Regions from separate parts of the Bacillus sp. 5w2 genome, predicted to be linked through region 1. Evidence: riboswitches for the same ligand, from Rfam matches in the RefSeq annotation. Region 1 holds a riboswitch; the other holds the start of a gene.
What was found. A riboswitch is a leader RNA that binds a small molecule or an ion and turns the genes downstream of it on or off. The one in region 1 is predicted to bind cyclic di-AMP.
Positions count from the first base shown of each region.

Region 2: another riboswitch for cyclic di-AMP. It lies ahead of ACXY7N_RS03615 (APC family permease); the one in region 1 lies ahead of ACXY7N_RS23990 (hypothetical protein).

Region 1 is NZ_JBTIWT010000018.1:89,224-97,360, reverse strand. It holds gene tenI (thiazole tautomerase TenI) at 1-301, shown strand, start outside; gene thiO (glycine oxidase ThiO) at 294-1,403, shown strand; gene thiS (sulfur carrier protein ThiS) at 1,419-1,622, shown strand; gene thiG (thiazole synthase) at 1,625-2,395, shown strand; gene thiF (thiazole biosynthesis adenylyltransferase ThiF) at 2,388-3,407, shown strand; gene thiD (bifunctional hydroxymethylpyrimidine kinase/phosphomethylpyrimidine kinase) at 3,414-4,235, shown strand; cyclic di-AMP (ydaO/yuaA leader) riboswitch at 4,321-4,468, shown strand; gene ACXY7N_RS23990 (hypothetical protein) at 4,562-4,948, shown strand; gene ACXY7N_RS23985 (hypothetical protein) at 4,965-5,195, shown strand; cyclic di-AMP (ydaO/yuaA leader) riboswitch at 5,456-5,601, shown strand; gene ACXY7N_RS23980 (SipW-dependent-type signal peptide-containing protein) at 5,696-5,800, shown strand; gene kdpF (K(+)-transporting ATPase subunit F) at 5,797-5,877, shown strand; gene kdpA (potassium-transporting ATPase subunit KdpA) at 5,897-7,564, shown strand; gene kdpB (potassium-transporting ATPase subunit KdpB) at 7,578-8,137, shown strand, end outside.
Region 2 is NZ_JBTIWT010000001.1:708,713-716,849, reverse strand. It holds gene ACXY7N_RS03645 (M23 family metallopeptidase) at 1-356, shown strand, start outside; gene ACXY7N_RS03640 (Nramp family divalent metal transporter) at 413-1,708, opposite strand; gene trhO (oxygen-dependent tRNA uridine(34) hydroxylase TrhO) at 2,201-3,160, shown strand; gene ACXY7N_RS03630 (hypothetical protein) at 3,315-4,790, opposite strand; gene panE (2-dehydropantoate 2-reductase) at 4,966-5,910, shown strand; gene ACXY7N_RS03620 (hypothetical protein) at 5,966-6,094, opposite strand; cyclic di-AMP (ydaO/yuaA leader) riboswitch at 6,235-6,381, shown strand; gene ACXY7N_RS03615 (APC family permease) at 6,526-8,137, shown strand, end outside.

The sequences.
Region 1 (8,137 bases):
AGAGGCGATCGATGCATTTAAGAATGGAGCGGATTCACTCGTCTATGGTCATGTATTTCCGACAGATTGTAAAAAAGGTGTGCCAGCGAGAGGGCTTGAAGAAGTTTCAGACATTGCAAAGTGTTTATCCATACCGATTACAGCAATTGGAGGAATCACCACGGAAAACACAGGGGATGTTCTTACTAAAGGTGTCAGTGGTATTGCTGTTATGTCTGGGATTATAAGCAGTAGTAACCCGTATAGCAAAGCGAAATCTTATAAGGAATCAATAAGAAAGTGGGCGGAAAAACATGTGTAAGAAGTATGATGTAGCGATAATTGGCGGAGGTGTAATTGGTAGTTCAGTTGCACATTTTCTAGCAGAACGAGGGCATAAAGTAGCGATTGTAGAGAAGAAAAGAATTGCATCTGAAGCCTCGAAAGCGGCTGCTGGTTTACTTGGGGTTCAGGCAGAATGGGATGCATATGACCCACTATTTGAACTTGCTAGAGAAAGCCGTGCTATATTTCCACAACTTGCAGAAGTTTTACGTGAAAAAACAGGCATCGATATTGGGTATGAAGAAAAAGGCATTTATCGTATTGCCCAAAATGAAGATGAGAAGGAAAGAATTCTTCACATTATGGATTGGCAGCAGAAAACAGGTGAAGATTCTTATTTTCTAACAGGAGATCGTTTACGAGAGAAAGAGCCATTTCTATCTGAGTCAATTATAGGTGCTGTATATTATCCAAAAGATGGTCATGTTATTGCACCAGAGCTTACGAAAGCCTTCGCACATTCCGCATCATTTTCGGGTGCTGATATATATGAACAGACAGAAGTGTTTGATATTCGTATTGAAAATAATAAAGTGACTGGAATTATGACGAGCGAAGGTATTATCACATGCGAAAAAGTTGTGATTGCGGGTGGTTCATGGAGCACGAAGCTACTAGCGCATTTTCACCGAGAATGGGGTACATATCCAGTTAAAGGAGAAGTAGTAGCGGTAAGAAGTAGAAAACCACTTTTAAAGGCACCTATTTTCCAAGAAAGATTTTACATTGCACCAAAGCGCGGTGGACGTTACGTAATTGGAGCAACGATGAAGCCTCATACGTTTAATAAAACTGTGCAACCAGAAAGTATTACTTCTATATTAGAGCGTGCTTATACAATATTGCCGGCTTTAAAAGAAGCAGAGTGGGAAAGCACATGGGCAGGATTAAGGCCACAATCAAATCACGAAGCTCCTTATATGGGAGAGCATGAAGAAATAAAAGGTTTATATGCTTGTACGGGGCATTATCGAAACGGTATTTTATTAAGTCCTGTTTCTGGTCAGTATATGGCTGATTTAATAGAAGGAAAGCAGGAAAATCACTTGCTAGATTCATTGCTTTCTAAAACAGTTTAGAAAGGAGATGGAAGTTTGAATTTAAAAATTAATGGTAATCAAATTGAAGTGCCAGAGAGTGTAAAAACAGTAGCTGAGTTACTTACACATTTAGAGTTAGATAACAGAATTGTTGTAGTAGAGCGTAATAAAGATATTTTACAAAAAGATGATCATACAGATACATCTGTTTTTGATGGAGACCAAATTGAGATTGTAACTTTCGTAGGAGGCGGTTGATTATGTTAAACATTGGACCATTTTCATTTCATTCTAGACTTTTATTAGGAACAGGAAAATTCCCTGATTTTGATGTGCAGCAAAAGGCAATTGATGTATCTGAGGCTGAGGTTTTAACGTTCGCAGTACGTCGTATGGATATATTCGATGCACAGCAGCCTAATTTATTAGAGAAACTTGATGTAAAAAAATATACGTTATTACCGAATACAGCTGGAGCAAAAAATGCTGAAGAGGCTGTTCGTATTGCAAAATTAGCAAAAGCTTCAGGGCTTTGCGACATGATCAAAGTTGAAGTTATTGGTGATGATAGAACGTTATTACCTGATCCGGTAGAGACGTTAAAGGCATCTGAAATGTTACTAGAAGAAGGATTTATCGTACTTCCGTACACATCTGATGACGTTGTATTAGCACGTAAGTTACAAGAACTAGGCGTGCATGCAATTATGCCAGGAGCATCACCAATCGGTTCAGGGCTTGGTATTGTAAATCCGTTAAATTTAAGCTTTATTATTGAACAAGCGACAGTACCAGTTATCGTTGACGCTGGTATCGGTAGCCCAGCTGATGCGGCATTCGCGATGGAATTGGGAGCGGATGGTGTGTTATTAAATACGGCTGTTTCAGGAGCAAAAGATCCTATTAAAATGGCATCTGCAATGAAATTAAGTATTGAGGCAGGACGTTTAGGATTTGAAGCAGGTCGTATTGCACGTAAACGTTGTGCAACAGCAAGTAGTCCTTTAGAAGGAATGAGCGTAGTTGAATAATCGATATTCTCGCCAAGAATTATTTTCTCCGATTGGGGAAGAAGGCCAGCAAAAGATAAGAGAAAAGCATGTGCTTATTATCGGCGCAGGTGCATTAGGTAGTGCAAATGCAGAGATGTTCGTAAGAGCAGGTGTTGGTACAGTAACGATTGTAGACCGGGATTATGTCGATTGGAGTAATTTACAAAGGCAGCAATTGTACGCAGAGAGTGATGTAGAAAATAATCTTCCGAAGGCTGTAGCAGCAAAGAAGCGTCTAGAAGAGATTAATAGTGAAGTAAGAGTAGAAGCTCTCGTTCAAGATGTAACAGCTGAGGAATTAGAAGAGCTTGTTACCAACGTTGATGTAATCATTGATGCAACTGATAATTTCGAAACGCGTTTCATTGTAAATGATATAGCACAAAAATATTCTATTCCATGGATTTACGGAGCATGTGTAGGGAGTTACGGTCTTTCTTACACAATTCTTCCTAGTAAAACGCCATGTTTATCATGTTTATTACAATCAATTCCGCTTGGCGGGGCGACATGTGATACAGCGGGCATTATATCACCTGCTGTAGCTCTCGTCGTTTCTCATCAAGTAACGGAAGCTCTTAAACTGTTAGTGGAAGATTCCGAATCACTTCGAGATGGACTTGTATCGTTTGATGTATGGAAGAATGAATATTCATGTATGAATATGCAAAAGCTTCGTAAACACAATTGTCCTTCGTGCGGAGAGAATGCATTATATCCGTATTTAAATAAAGAAAACACATCGAAAACAGCAGTTTTATGCGGGAGAAATACAGTTCAAATTAGACCACCTCATAAAGAGGAAATGGATTTTGAACGATACAAAGAGCTGCTGAATGATCGTGTGAATGATTTAAATGTAAATCCATATTTATTATCATTTTCTGTGGAAGAAAAGAGATTAGTTGCTTTTAAAGATGGTCGTGTACTTGTACATGGAACGAAAGATATAAGCGAAGCAAAAACAATTTATCATCGTTATTTTGGATAGAAAAGGATGAGTGGGATGAAAATAAATAAAGCTCTAACAATTGCCGGATCTGATAGCGGAGGCGGTGCCGGCATTCAAGCAGATTTAAAAACATTCCAAGAGCTTGGTGTGTACGGAATGACGGCAATTACGGCAATTACTGCTCAAAACACGCTTGGCGTTCAAGGGGTATATCCAGTTCCATTAGAAGGGATTATCGAACAGCTGAATTCAATTGGTACGGATTTAACACCAGATGCTGTGAAACTAGGAATGTTATTTAGCAGTGAAATTATTCAAATTGTAGCAGAACATATAAAGAAGTTTGGCTGGAATAATATTGTACTAGACCCTGTTATGATTGCTAAGGGTGGTGCATCATTATTACAACAAGAAGCAGTACAAGCATTAAAAGAATATTTATTACCAGTAGCAACGGTTGTAACACCGAATGTTCCTGAGGCAGAAGTGTTAACTGGGATGGAGATTCATGATGTTGAAGATAGTAAGGAAGCTGCGAAAGTACTGCATGAATTAGGTGCGAAATATGTGCTTATGAAGGGTGGACATGCAGAATATCAAGGTAATGAAGTAATTGACTTACTCTTTGATGGAGAAGAGTTTATCGAATTTAGAAGCGAACGGATTCCTTCAAAGCAAACGCACGGAAGCGGGTGCACATTTGCTTCAGCGGTTACAGCAGGACTTGCGAAAGGCTACTCGATTGAAGAGGCAGTTCAAGAAGCAAAACGATTTATTAGTATAGCAATTGAAGAGCCATTGAATATTGGTAGTGGTCATGGACCGACGAATCATTTTGCATATAAATTGAATAAAACGCGTGCTTAGGTAAGTAAAAAGTCAGTTTTATAACTGGCTTTTTTTCTGTTTACTTTTTCCAAATACAGGAGTAATATATCAGCCAGAATATATTTTTTTGTAAACGCTGAGTCCGATTGTATGGAGCGGAGGAACCAATTTGTGCAGTGTCACTAGGGGTGAATCTTTCAATTTTGAAAGTAGGGCTACTCTCAAAGCCCGAATCCGACAGCTAACTTCGTAAGCGTCTTGAGAGAGGACGGTGCCATGATGGATACATCACTTCATCGATCTGATTAGTATAGGGGAATATCAATCTATGTTTGAGTTCTTTTATGCTAAGGAGGATGAGGTACATGGAACTAACACTTATTTGTGTTGGAGAAGAAAGCAAGGTAAATAGTTTAATAGATTTAGTAGCATTTCAACATGAGTTAATTATTTTTACAGCAAATGAAGAGATAGCGGCTGAAGTGAGGAATTGTGGGTTTGATTGGACGTATAGTTGTAGTAGGGAGCAGGATTTTACTAGTATTTGTGAGTGTATTAAGAAGGTGATTTTACTAGGGGATGAGCTTCCAATTATTAGTTTCTTTACAGAACACATTCGCTTTTCTTTTCAAGCACCTATTACTGTTGTTACAAGGAATAAACGATATCCAGCGAGGCTCTATGAAACAATTGGAGCTACATTTGTCGTGTTTACAAATTGTGATAATATTTCTTTTTTATTTTTTGAATAGGGCGGGGGAGAAGAAGATGAAGGTGTTGTTATTAGGAGATATAGCGAATCGTTGGGCGGTATCGGTAGAGCGAGTTCAAGAATTGGTGATGCTTGATCCTATTTTTCCAAGGCCCTATATTATATTGCCATCGAAAGACGCTTTATATTTAAAAACAGATGTTATCGAATATGAGCAACTACATGCAGAATTGTCACAAGTTTATATTCGCGGGAGAAATTTACGTGCTTTTTTACGAGGAGAATAAATAGTGAATAAAAAAGAGCGAATGCTAAGTGCAACAAGCTATGCACTTCATGTCATTCGCTCTTTTTATTTCGTATTTAAAAGATCATTTATGTGAAAAAGAAAGAAAAGACGAGAAAACAGATGAAAGAATATTAATAATACTCAATGTAAGCGTTTAAATAGACGGATATTTTCTTATTTTCAGTAATTTGCCTCTTTACAAGTGAAATATAGAGGAGTATATTTACTCTCATAAATCATTCATAAAATTTCCAAAAAAACCTAAAATCGCTGAGTTCCAGAAATGGAGCGGGGGAACCAATTTTGTGCATCGTCACTTGGGGTGAATCTTTCAGTTTTGAAAGTAGGGCTACTCTTTAGGCCCGAATCCGACAGCTAACCTCGTAAGCGTTTAGAGAGGAGGTTTACTTTGTGTTGTTCATTTCGAACACTAAGTAGAGCTTAGTGTTCTTTTTTTGATAACTTAATGGTAAATTTTAACAAAAGTGAGGGGTAGTTATGTTAGATGTTGTAATGATCGGGATTTTTGTTGTGTTAGTCGCATCGATGGCAAGTCTTGCAAGTTGGTCAGATAAAGTTGTGAAAGAAGGGAAGCAATCATGATGATTGCCTTATCGGTTATTGTTGCAGCAATTACGGTGTACTTAGTGTATGCATTATTAAATCCAGAGAAGTTTTAATTAGGGGGAATCATTCATTATGATTTGGGTCGCAGTTGTTATTACCATGCTGTTGTTTATTCTTGTGGCAAAGCCAATGGGGATATATTTAGAGAAAGCCTTTCAAGGTAGTCAAAAGCTAGATAAAGTATTCGGGCCTTTTGAAAAACTTATTTTTAAAATTACGGGTGTAAAAGAATACAATCAAACGTGGAAACAGTACGCATTGTCATTAGTTTTATTAAATGGATTTATGATTGTTGTCGTATATTTCATTTTTAGACTACAAGGAGTATTGCCATTAAATCCAGCACACATTGAAGGAATGGAGCCTACGCTTGCCTTTAATACAGCAATTAGTTTTATGGCTGATACAAACTTACAGCATTATAGCGGTGAAAATGGTTTATCTTATTTATCACAATTAATCGGAATTACATTTTTAATGTTTGCAGCACCGGCAACGACGTTAGCACTCGTTATGGCATTTATAAGAGGGCTCGCTGGAAAAGAACTCGGTAACTTTTTCGTTGATTTTACGAGAGCACTAATGAGAGTATTTCTTCCTATCGCATTTATTGCGGCGCTAGTCTTTGTCACACTCGGTGTACCACAAACGTTAGACGGTGCAGTTACGGCACAAACGATTGATGGGGCAAAGCAAAGTATATTACGCGGGCCAGTTGCATCATTTGTTTCCATTAAGGAACTTGGGAATAACGGCGGTGGATTTTTCGGAGCAAACTCTACACATCCTTTTGAAAATCCAGGACAAATGAGTAATATTTTGCAAATGATGCTTATGATGCTATTGCCAACAGCACTTCCATTTACGTACGGACGAATGATAGGGAATAAAAAACAAGGTCGTATCCTTTTCGTATCACTATTTATGGTGTTTTTACTTGGATTTATAACGATTACGACATCGGAATTACATGGAAATCCAGCGTTAAATGGAATGGGTATCGAACATGTACAAGGAAGTACAGAAGGAAAAGAAGTACGATTCGGAACTGTATTTTCTTCACTATACGCAACAGTAACGACAGCTGCTGAAACAGGGGCTGTTAATACGATGCATGATACATTAACACCAATTGGCGGTCTAGTTCCACTCGTAAATATGATGTTAAACACAGTATATGGCGGTGTTGGAGCAGGTTTTGTAAACATTATTATGTATGCCGTTATTGCAGTATTTATATCTGGTTTAATGGTTGGACGGACACCGGAGTTTTTAGGTAAGAAAATTGAAGGTAAGGAAATGAAATTAATTGCGGTAACGATTTTATTCCATCCATTGCTTATTTTAGGATTTTCAGCATTAGCTCTTTCAACAAGTTTAGGAACAGATGCTATCTCACATTCCGGTTTCCACGGTTTAACGCAAGTTGTATATGAATACACATCGTCAGCTGCGAATAACGGATCTGGATTTGAAGGTTTAGCAGATAATACACCGTTTTGGAATATTACAACTGGTTTAGTTATGTTTTTAGGACGCTATTTCAGTTTAATTACGATGTTAGCTGTGGCAGCTTCGTTGAAAGAGAAGACGGTAGTACCAGAAACAGTCGGAACGTTCCGTACAGATAATGGTTTATTTGGTGGCATCTTCATCGGAACGATTGTAATTGTCGGTGCGTTAACATTCTTCCCGATGTTAGTACTTGGCCCAATTGCAGAATTTCTTACATTGAAGTAATGGAGGGTAAATGATGAGACCGGTAGTAGTAAAAGAAAAACAAGTAAATCAGTCACAAATACATGCTATAGAAGATGAGGTTAGACAAGCGAAAACGATGGATCGTGATATCGTAACACATGCGATGAAACAATCCTTTGCGAAATTGAATCCGAAAGTCATGATAAAGAATCCGATTATGTTCGTTGTGGAAATTGGATTTATCATTACGTTCATTTTATCGTTTCTTCCAAGTAGTGCTAGTAGTGTACCAGGATGGTTTAATATAACAGTTTCTCTCATTCTCTTATTTACAGTTTTATTTGCTAACTTTGCAGAGGCGTTAGCAGAAGGGCGGGGCAAAGCGCAAGCCGATTCTTTAAAACAGTCGAAGAAAGATGTGTTTGCAAATGTGGTGAAAGAAAATGGAGAGATTGTTCAAGTTTCAGCAACTGATTTGAGAAAAGGTGACGTTGTTATTGTAAAGCAAGGTGAGATGATCCCAAGTGATGGTGAAGTAATGAAAGGATTAGCTTCTGTAGATGAATCTGCGATTACAGGTGAATCAGCTCCTGTAATAAAAGAAGCGGGCGG
Region 2 (8,137 bases), on a different contig from region 1:
CAGTTGTATCTATCAATAAGGATGAAAAAGATGTAGTTCCGGGATCGGATGATTTTCAGTCAATGGCGGGGAATCATATTTATTTACGACTAGATGAAACAGGGACATTTTTGATGCTTGCCCATTTAAAGAAAGGATCAATTAATGTGAGGGAAGGGCAACATGTAAATGAAGGAGAGGTTCTTGCTCAAGTCGGTAACTCAGGGAGTTCAAGTGAGCCCCATTTACATATTCATCATCAAAGGCAGGATCCATCCAAGGTGAGTATATTTCTTTCGGAAGGATTACCACTTTACTTTCGAACTGAAAAAGGTGCGATAATGCCAGAAAGAGGTACATACATAGGTGGTAATTAGAAGAGAATTACTTCGCCAAAAAAGGTATTCCATTTTTATTGGAATACCTTTTTTCATTACCCTACAAATGTTTGATACAGTAAGAAAATATTTAAAATGATAACGAGTGCAGCGATTATCCAAGCGATAAAAGTTGTTATACGGTGGTTAACGAGTGCACCCATAATTTTTTTACTGCTTGTAAACATAATAAGTGGTACTAACGCAAAAGCAATACCGAATGATAAGACAACTTGGCTCATAACGAGAGCGTAAGTTGGGTTTACACCTAAAGCGATAATAACTAATGGTGGAATCATTGTAATAAATCGGCGTAAATATAACGGAATATGCATTCGAATGAATCCTTGCATGATAATGTCACCAGACATTGTCCCGACTGAAGAGCTAGATAAACCTGCTGATAAAAGTCCGATTCCAAATAAAGCAGCGGATGCAGGACCGACTAAGTTACTAAATTGGTTAAAAGCAACATCAAGATCTTCAACATGCAAGCCGTTTTTAAAGAATAGTGCAGCAGCAACAATTAACATACTTGCATTAATTGCTCCAGCGATAACCATTGCGATAATGATATCAATAAATTCGAAGCGGAAAATCTTTTTCTTTTGTTCATCATTTGTTCCGACTACACGGCGCTGCGTTAAGGCGGAATGTAGATATATTGCATGTGGCATAACGGTTGCGCCTAAAATACCAGCTGCTAATAAGATACTATCCACGCCTTGGAATTTTGGAATAAATAGACCTGAAAGTAAAGGGCTTAATTCTGGTTTTGCGTAGAAGACTTGTACACCAAAAGCGATAACAACGATAAAAATCATTCCTGTTATAATAGCTTCTAATGGACGGAAGCCTCTGCGTTGAAATTCAAGAATAATAAATGATCCAGCAGCTGTAATTAAAGCGGCTGGTAACATTGGAATCCCGAACAATAAGTACAATCCGAGTGCCGCTCCAATAAATTCAGCTAAATCAGTCGCCATAATAACGAGCTCCCCTTGAATCCATAAACCGATGGAAACAGGTTTTGGGAAGTTTTCTCGAGCGATTTCAGGAAGGTTTTTACCTGTAGCAATTCCTAATTTAGCGGATAAAGTTTGGATTAATACCGCCATTAAATTAGAAGCAAGAATTACCCAGAGTAATAAATATCCATATTGTGATCCAGCTGCAATATTTGTCGCGAAATTGCCAGGATCAATATAAGCGACTGAAGCGATAAAAGCTGGGCCTAAGAATGGTAATAGTCTTTTTAAGCCTTTCGTTTGTCCACTTAATGCTAAATGCGCTGATTGAACAGTTGTACTTTGAGAAGGGACTTGTTCATCTTTTGATATATCTTTATTCATAGTAGTTTTCCCCTTTAAAATGTTAACTTGATGAAATTATTGTATTTATTCTTGCTCATTATTTCAATACATTTAAATGTATTAGTTGATAATTTTATTTGAACATAAATGTTTCCTTAGTGCAAATTATATGCCTTTACACAATAAATGGTGTGGTGTTATGAAAAATTGGGAGTTTATGGTGTGATGACGTGGGGAAACATAATGAATTAAAGGGCTATTTTTGAAATTTATGTGAACATAAAGCCTATAATACAGTATATTAATTGATGGAAATGGATTTGTATGATATATAATATATTGGGATTACAACATAACCATAGTGTTTTGATGTGTAATCTTGTTTTTTATTTTTGTTAACTTATAGAAAATAGTATAAAGAGAAGAAAATGGGATGCATAAAACTTTGGATACATTTTCTTATTATATATGTTTTGATATGAACGTTAACTTATACATGATTTTAAAAATTAGATAGGTGGTAGAAATACATTGGCAACTACAAAACCATACAGAGTATTACTATATTACATGTACACAACAATTGAAAACCCTGAAGAATTCGCTGCAGAGCATTTAGCATTTTGTAATTCACTTGAATTAAAAGGAAGAATCCTTGTAGCTAAAGAAGGAATTAACGGAACTTGTTCTGGAACTGTAGAACAAACAGAGAAATACATGGAAGCAATGAACAACGATCCACGCTTTGACGGTATCGTATTTAAAATAGATGAAGAAGAAGGGCACGCATTCAAGAAAATGCACGTGCGTCCTCGTCCAGAATTAGTTACACTTCGTCTAGAAGATGACATTAACCCACACGAAATAACTGGAAAGTATTTAGAGCCAAAAGATTTTTATGAAGCAATGAAACAAGAAGATACAGTTATTATTGATGCACGAAATGATTATGAGTTTGATTTAGGACACTTCAAAGGTGCAATTAAACCAGATATCGAATCATTCCGTGAATTACCAGATTGGATTAGAGAAAACAAAGAAACACTTGAAGGTAAAAAGATTTTAACGTACTGTACAGGCGGAATTCGTTGTGAGAAATTCTCTGGTTGGTTAGTTCGTGAAGGGTATGAAGATGTAAGTCAGCTTCACGGCGGAATTGTAACGTACGGAAAAGATCCAGAAGTACAAGGCGAGCTTTGGGATGGACAATGTTACGTGTTTGATGAGCGTATTGCTGTACCAGTAAACCAAAAAGAACATGTTATTGTTGGTAAAGATCACTTTACAGGTGAACCTTGTGAGCGCTATGTAAACTGTTCAAATCCAGAATGTAACAAGAAAATTTTATGTTCGGAAGAAAACGAAGCGAAATATTTACGTGCATGTTCTCATGAATGTCGTGTAAGCCCACGTAACCGCTACGTAGTACAACATGAATTAACTGAAGAACAAGTAGCTGCTGCATTAGAACAAATCGAAGCAGGGAAGTAAGCTGAACTTGTGTAATAAAAAAGGGTACTCCAAACGTCATTTTGGAGTACCCTTTTGATATTATCCGGTTCTGTCTTTTGTCGTTTTTTTGTCGGTAAGTCGATATATTCGAAAAATCACCGATAAAAATTTCAGTAAATGAAAATAATCTTTTTTAATGTTTATTATCTTTCTCTTTCACAGCAGAAAGTACAGTTTGTTTTACCCATGATTTTCTTCGTTTATGTTGTAGACTCCATTGGTATAAACTTTGTGCGCCTAAAATAAGTGAAATGACTATGCCGCTTATTGCTATTAAAAGTGCGAAAAATTCAAGTGGCGATGATATTTTGTTTGAATCGGTGTTTCTTAAAAGGTCAATCATAGTAAACCCTAACATTTGGCCTACTACAGAGTAGAGCGTTAAAATTAATAGTAAAAGGCTATCTTTTTTAGAAGCGACATTTTCTTGATATTTAAACAAACTATCAAGATTTTGTTTTGCATTCAAATATAGTACCTCAATGTTAAATAACTTTCTTAAGCGGAAGAAAATATCTTCACTCTGTGATTGGGATACTAACTCTAAAGAGAAGTAATTCGCTGTAAATGAATTAATTGAATAAATTAATTTCTCTATTTCATTTGTATCTTGTTCAATATTTAACTCGGCATAAGCGTTTGCCATTTTTAATAAAACAACTTTATGAAATAGATTTAATAACAAAGCGTAATAAAACTCCCCGTACATTTGACTAGCAAGTTTAGCGAATTCGTGTTCACCTTCGTTTGTTATACATGTGAAAATATGTTCTTCCATAATAAAGTAGCGATTAGGAGCCCATCTTTGATAAGAATGTTTTGTTAAATAATCTTGAATATAAGGAACATTATTTGCGCTAATATAGGGCTTACCATCGTCTGTTAATCCGGAAAGACTGGAAGCTCGGTATACATCAACTACATGAAGGTCAGACTCTTTGTTTATGGATAATAAAGTTTGTACATACATTCGTTGATCTTCAAAGAATGGGAATGTTTGAAAGTAAGAGCTCCGCAATCTCTTTTTCTCAAAGAAGTCTGTTAAGCCATGAAATAAATCGCCGAATATAAGCTTCTCTACTTGTGAATATTGTTTTCCATTACATTCAATACAAATAGTCTCGTTTGTATCATTTTTAGTTTCAAGTACACGGAAGCGGGCGGCGAATTCGATTGCTTCTGATAATGTCATGTTTGGATCGGTTTCTACTTCTGTCCGAATTGTTAAGAAGCCAAGTTCATAAGGACAGAGTGTTACGTCAATAGAGTGTATCTTGAAGGGGATGGAAATAAGATTTGTTGTTAAGTGTCCAGTTAAGTTAAGGTCTTTAGAATAGCGTTGTAATCCTTTTTGATGCTCTGAGTGAGGAAATAGAATTTTATTTGTAAATGAAAGATAGTATGCTTCCATATTTTGATGTGAAACTTGAAATTTTCCGTAGTATGTATTTTCATTTTCAAGATGATCGAGTCGAAAAGGGCGAAAATCATTTTTCTGTAAGAAAGGGAACATATTTTGTTCATATCCAGTTTTAAAAGAAAACGGGAATATAAATTGAAATATAGCTGTTGCTACATCTTTTTCCTCGATTGTTTGTATTGCCTCCATTTACATTGTTTCCTTTCCATATATGCTATAAAAACAACATGCCCAAATTCATTTGAAAATAACCACTGTTTTATAATCGATTAAGAATGAAAATTCAGCTTATTTAGTAGGGGACATGTATAATGTTATGTATACTAAAAGTTATAAAACTGTATTTTGAAAAGGGGGATGTTGTATGCGTATTTTAGTATTAGGGGCTGGTGGCGTCGGAGGTTTTTTTGGAGGTCGATTAGTAGAAAAGGGAGAAGATGTTACGTTCCTTGTTCGTAGTAAACGGAAAAAACAATTGGAGGAAAGAGGACTTGTAATCCGAAGTGTTAACGGGGATTTTTCCTTCCAACCGAAATTAATAACGAAAGAAGATCGAACTGCTCCATTTGATGTCATTTTATTTTCAACAAAAGCGTATCACTTAAACGAGGCAATTCAAGATTTGAAGCCCTATGTTAGCGAAAAAACTGTCATCATTCCATTGTTAAATGGTATCGCTCATTTATCACAATTACAAAAGGAATTTGGCGTGGAAAAAGTAATTGGCGGTTTATGCTTTATCGAGACGACGTTAAACGATCAAGGAGAAATTGTACAAACGAGTGCTGCCAACAGACTTCTGTTTGGAGAAATCAAGCTTCAAGGTTCAGAGAGAATAAAGCATATTTCTAAAGCATTTGCAGGTACGAAATCTAGTTTTGTTTTAAGTGAAAATATTACGCAAGATATGTGGCATAAATATTTATTTATTACTGTAATGTCGGGTGTGACGACATTAATGCGTGCACCAATAGGACCGATTCGTGAAAGTGAAGGTGGACACGAATTTATCCGAAACTTATTTGAAGAATGTGTGCAAATCATGAGGTCTATGAAAGCTCCAGTTAAGGATGGTATTGCCCAGGAACATATGAAAACAATTGATAAAATTTCGTATGATATGAAGTCATCAATGCAGCGTGATATGGAAAAAGGTTCGTCCATTGAAGGGAAGCACTTACAAGGATACTTACTAGATGTAGCAGAACAATTTTCTATAGAAGCACCATTATTAGGGGCAGTATATCAAAATTTGAAAGTGTATGAAGAAATGACCTTTAACAGGTCAGAAATAGAATTGGATGTATGAAAAAATAAAAAAGAAAGCAATATATAAGTGTATTGCTTTCTTTTTTTATGACAAATTATTTATTTCTTTTCGTTCTATCTGTCAAATTTATTTCCTGTTCACGTTTACCGTATAATTGATTAATTTCATTTGCTAACGCATCTAAATAGGAATCGGAAAAAATAGGCTTCTTTTCTTTAGACATATGGGTCTCCTTTATCGATTTTTTAGTATTCATTATGTATATTTACCGGCGGATTATGCGCAATCATTTTAAATTTTTTCTTTTTCAAAATTTTTGTTTACATTTTGAAAATAAAGGAGTATTATAATCCACAGTTTCAATTTTCTAAATCGCTGAAACCGCATGGTACGGGGGACCCGTTCTTATGGATTAATACTTAATCCAATGGGGTGAATCCTTGAAAAAGGTAGGGCTACTCATAGGCCCGAATCCGACAGCTAACCTCGTAAGCGTTATATTGAGAAGGAAGGTGGAGCTTGTGCGACAAAAAATATAATGTCTACAAGTCTATTTCGCTATGGCTTGTAGACATTTTTTGTTTTCTGAAGAAATAGTTTGCTGGCTGTAACAAGCAGCATCGTTCGTACAAAATTATTGGAGAGTGGACAGTATTGGTTTCATCTATTAAAAGATTTTTAATTGGAAGACCGTTAAAATCAACTGAGTTAGGAGAGCAGAAGCTTAATAAAACGAAGGCGTTAGCCATTTTATCTTCTGACGCATTGTCATCGGTTGCATATGGACCAGAGCAAATTTTAATTGCTTTAGCAGGTCTTGGAGCGATTGCTTATTGGTATTCAATTCCGATCGCTATCGGGGTATTAGTATTATTGACAGCCCTTATTTTATCTTATCGTCAAATTATTTTTGCTTATCCGCATGGCGGGGGCGCGTATGTTGTATCAAAAGAAAATTTAGGGATGAATCCAGGGTTAATAGCTGGAGGATCTTTATTAGTCGATTATATTTTAACTGTTGCAGTAAGTGTGTCTGCAGGTACAGATGCGCTCACATCAGCTTTTCCTAGTTTACATGCACATAATGTAATCATTGCGATTATATTTGTTATATTTATTACTATTTTAAATTTAAGAGGGGTAACGGAATCAGCTTCCGTTTTAGCATATCCGGTTTATTTATTCGTTCTAGCACTATTTATATTAATTGGGGTAGGGATATACAATATTTTAACTGGTCACGTTTCACCGACTTTACACACGCCGATTGGAACGCCGGTTGCGGGAATTAGTTTGTTCTTACTGCTACGAGCATTTGCATCGGGTAGTTCGGCTTTAACAGGTGTTGAGGCAATCTCTAACGCAATTCCAAACTTTAAGGATCCTGCACCTAACAATGCAGCGAAAACATTGCTTGCAATGGGTGCATTACTTGCCGTTTTATTTTCAGGAATTGTCTTTTTAGCTTATTATTACGGAATTAATCCAAGTAAGGAAGTAACAGTTGTTTCACAAATTGCTGAACAAACTTTTGGACGTAATTTCATGTACTATTTCATACAAGGTACAACTGCTTTAATATTAATTCTTGCTGCTAATACAGGTTATTCTGCATTTCCACTATTAGCAGTTAACCTTGCAAAAGACAAATTTATACCGAGAATGTTTACGATTAGAGGAGACCGCCTAGGTTACTCAAACGGTATTATTATACTTGGGATAGCTTCGATTATTTTAATTGTAGCTTTCCAAGGGCAAACAGAACATTTAATCCCGTTATATGCAGTAGGTGTATTTATTCCATTTACACTTTCTCAAACGGGTATGGTATTAAAATGGCTTCGTGAAAAACCTGAAGGATGGGCTTTGAGATTAACGGTTAATTTAATTGGTGCAATTATTAGTTTTATCGTAATGAGCATGTTCTTTTTAACTAAATTTGCACAAGTTTGGTCAATCCTTATTTTCTTACCTGCCATCATCTTCTTGTTCCATAGAGTTAAGAAGCATTACGATGCAGTGGGCGATCAATTAAGTTTAAAAACTTGTGAACCACTTGTTCCAATTGAGGGAAATGTAATTGTCGTTCCTGTAGCAGGTATGACTCATGTAGTGGAAAATTCATTGAACTATGCGAAGGCTCTTTCTGCAGATCAAGTTATCGCTGTATATGTTGCTTTTGACAGAGAAGAGGAAAAGAAATTTGAAGAGAAATGGAAGAAGTGGCAACCTGAAGTAAGACTTGTTACCTTACATTCTCACTATA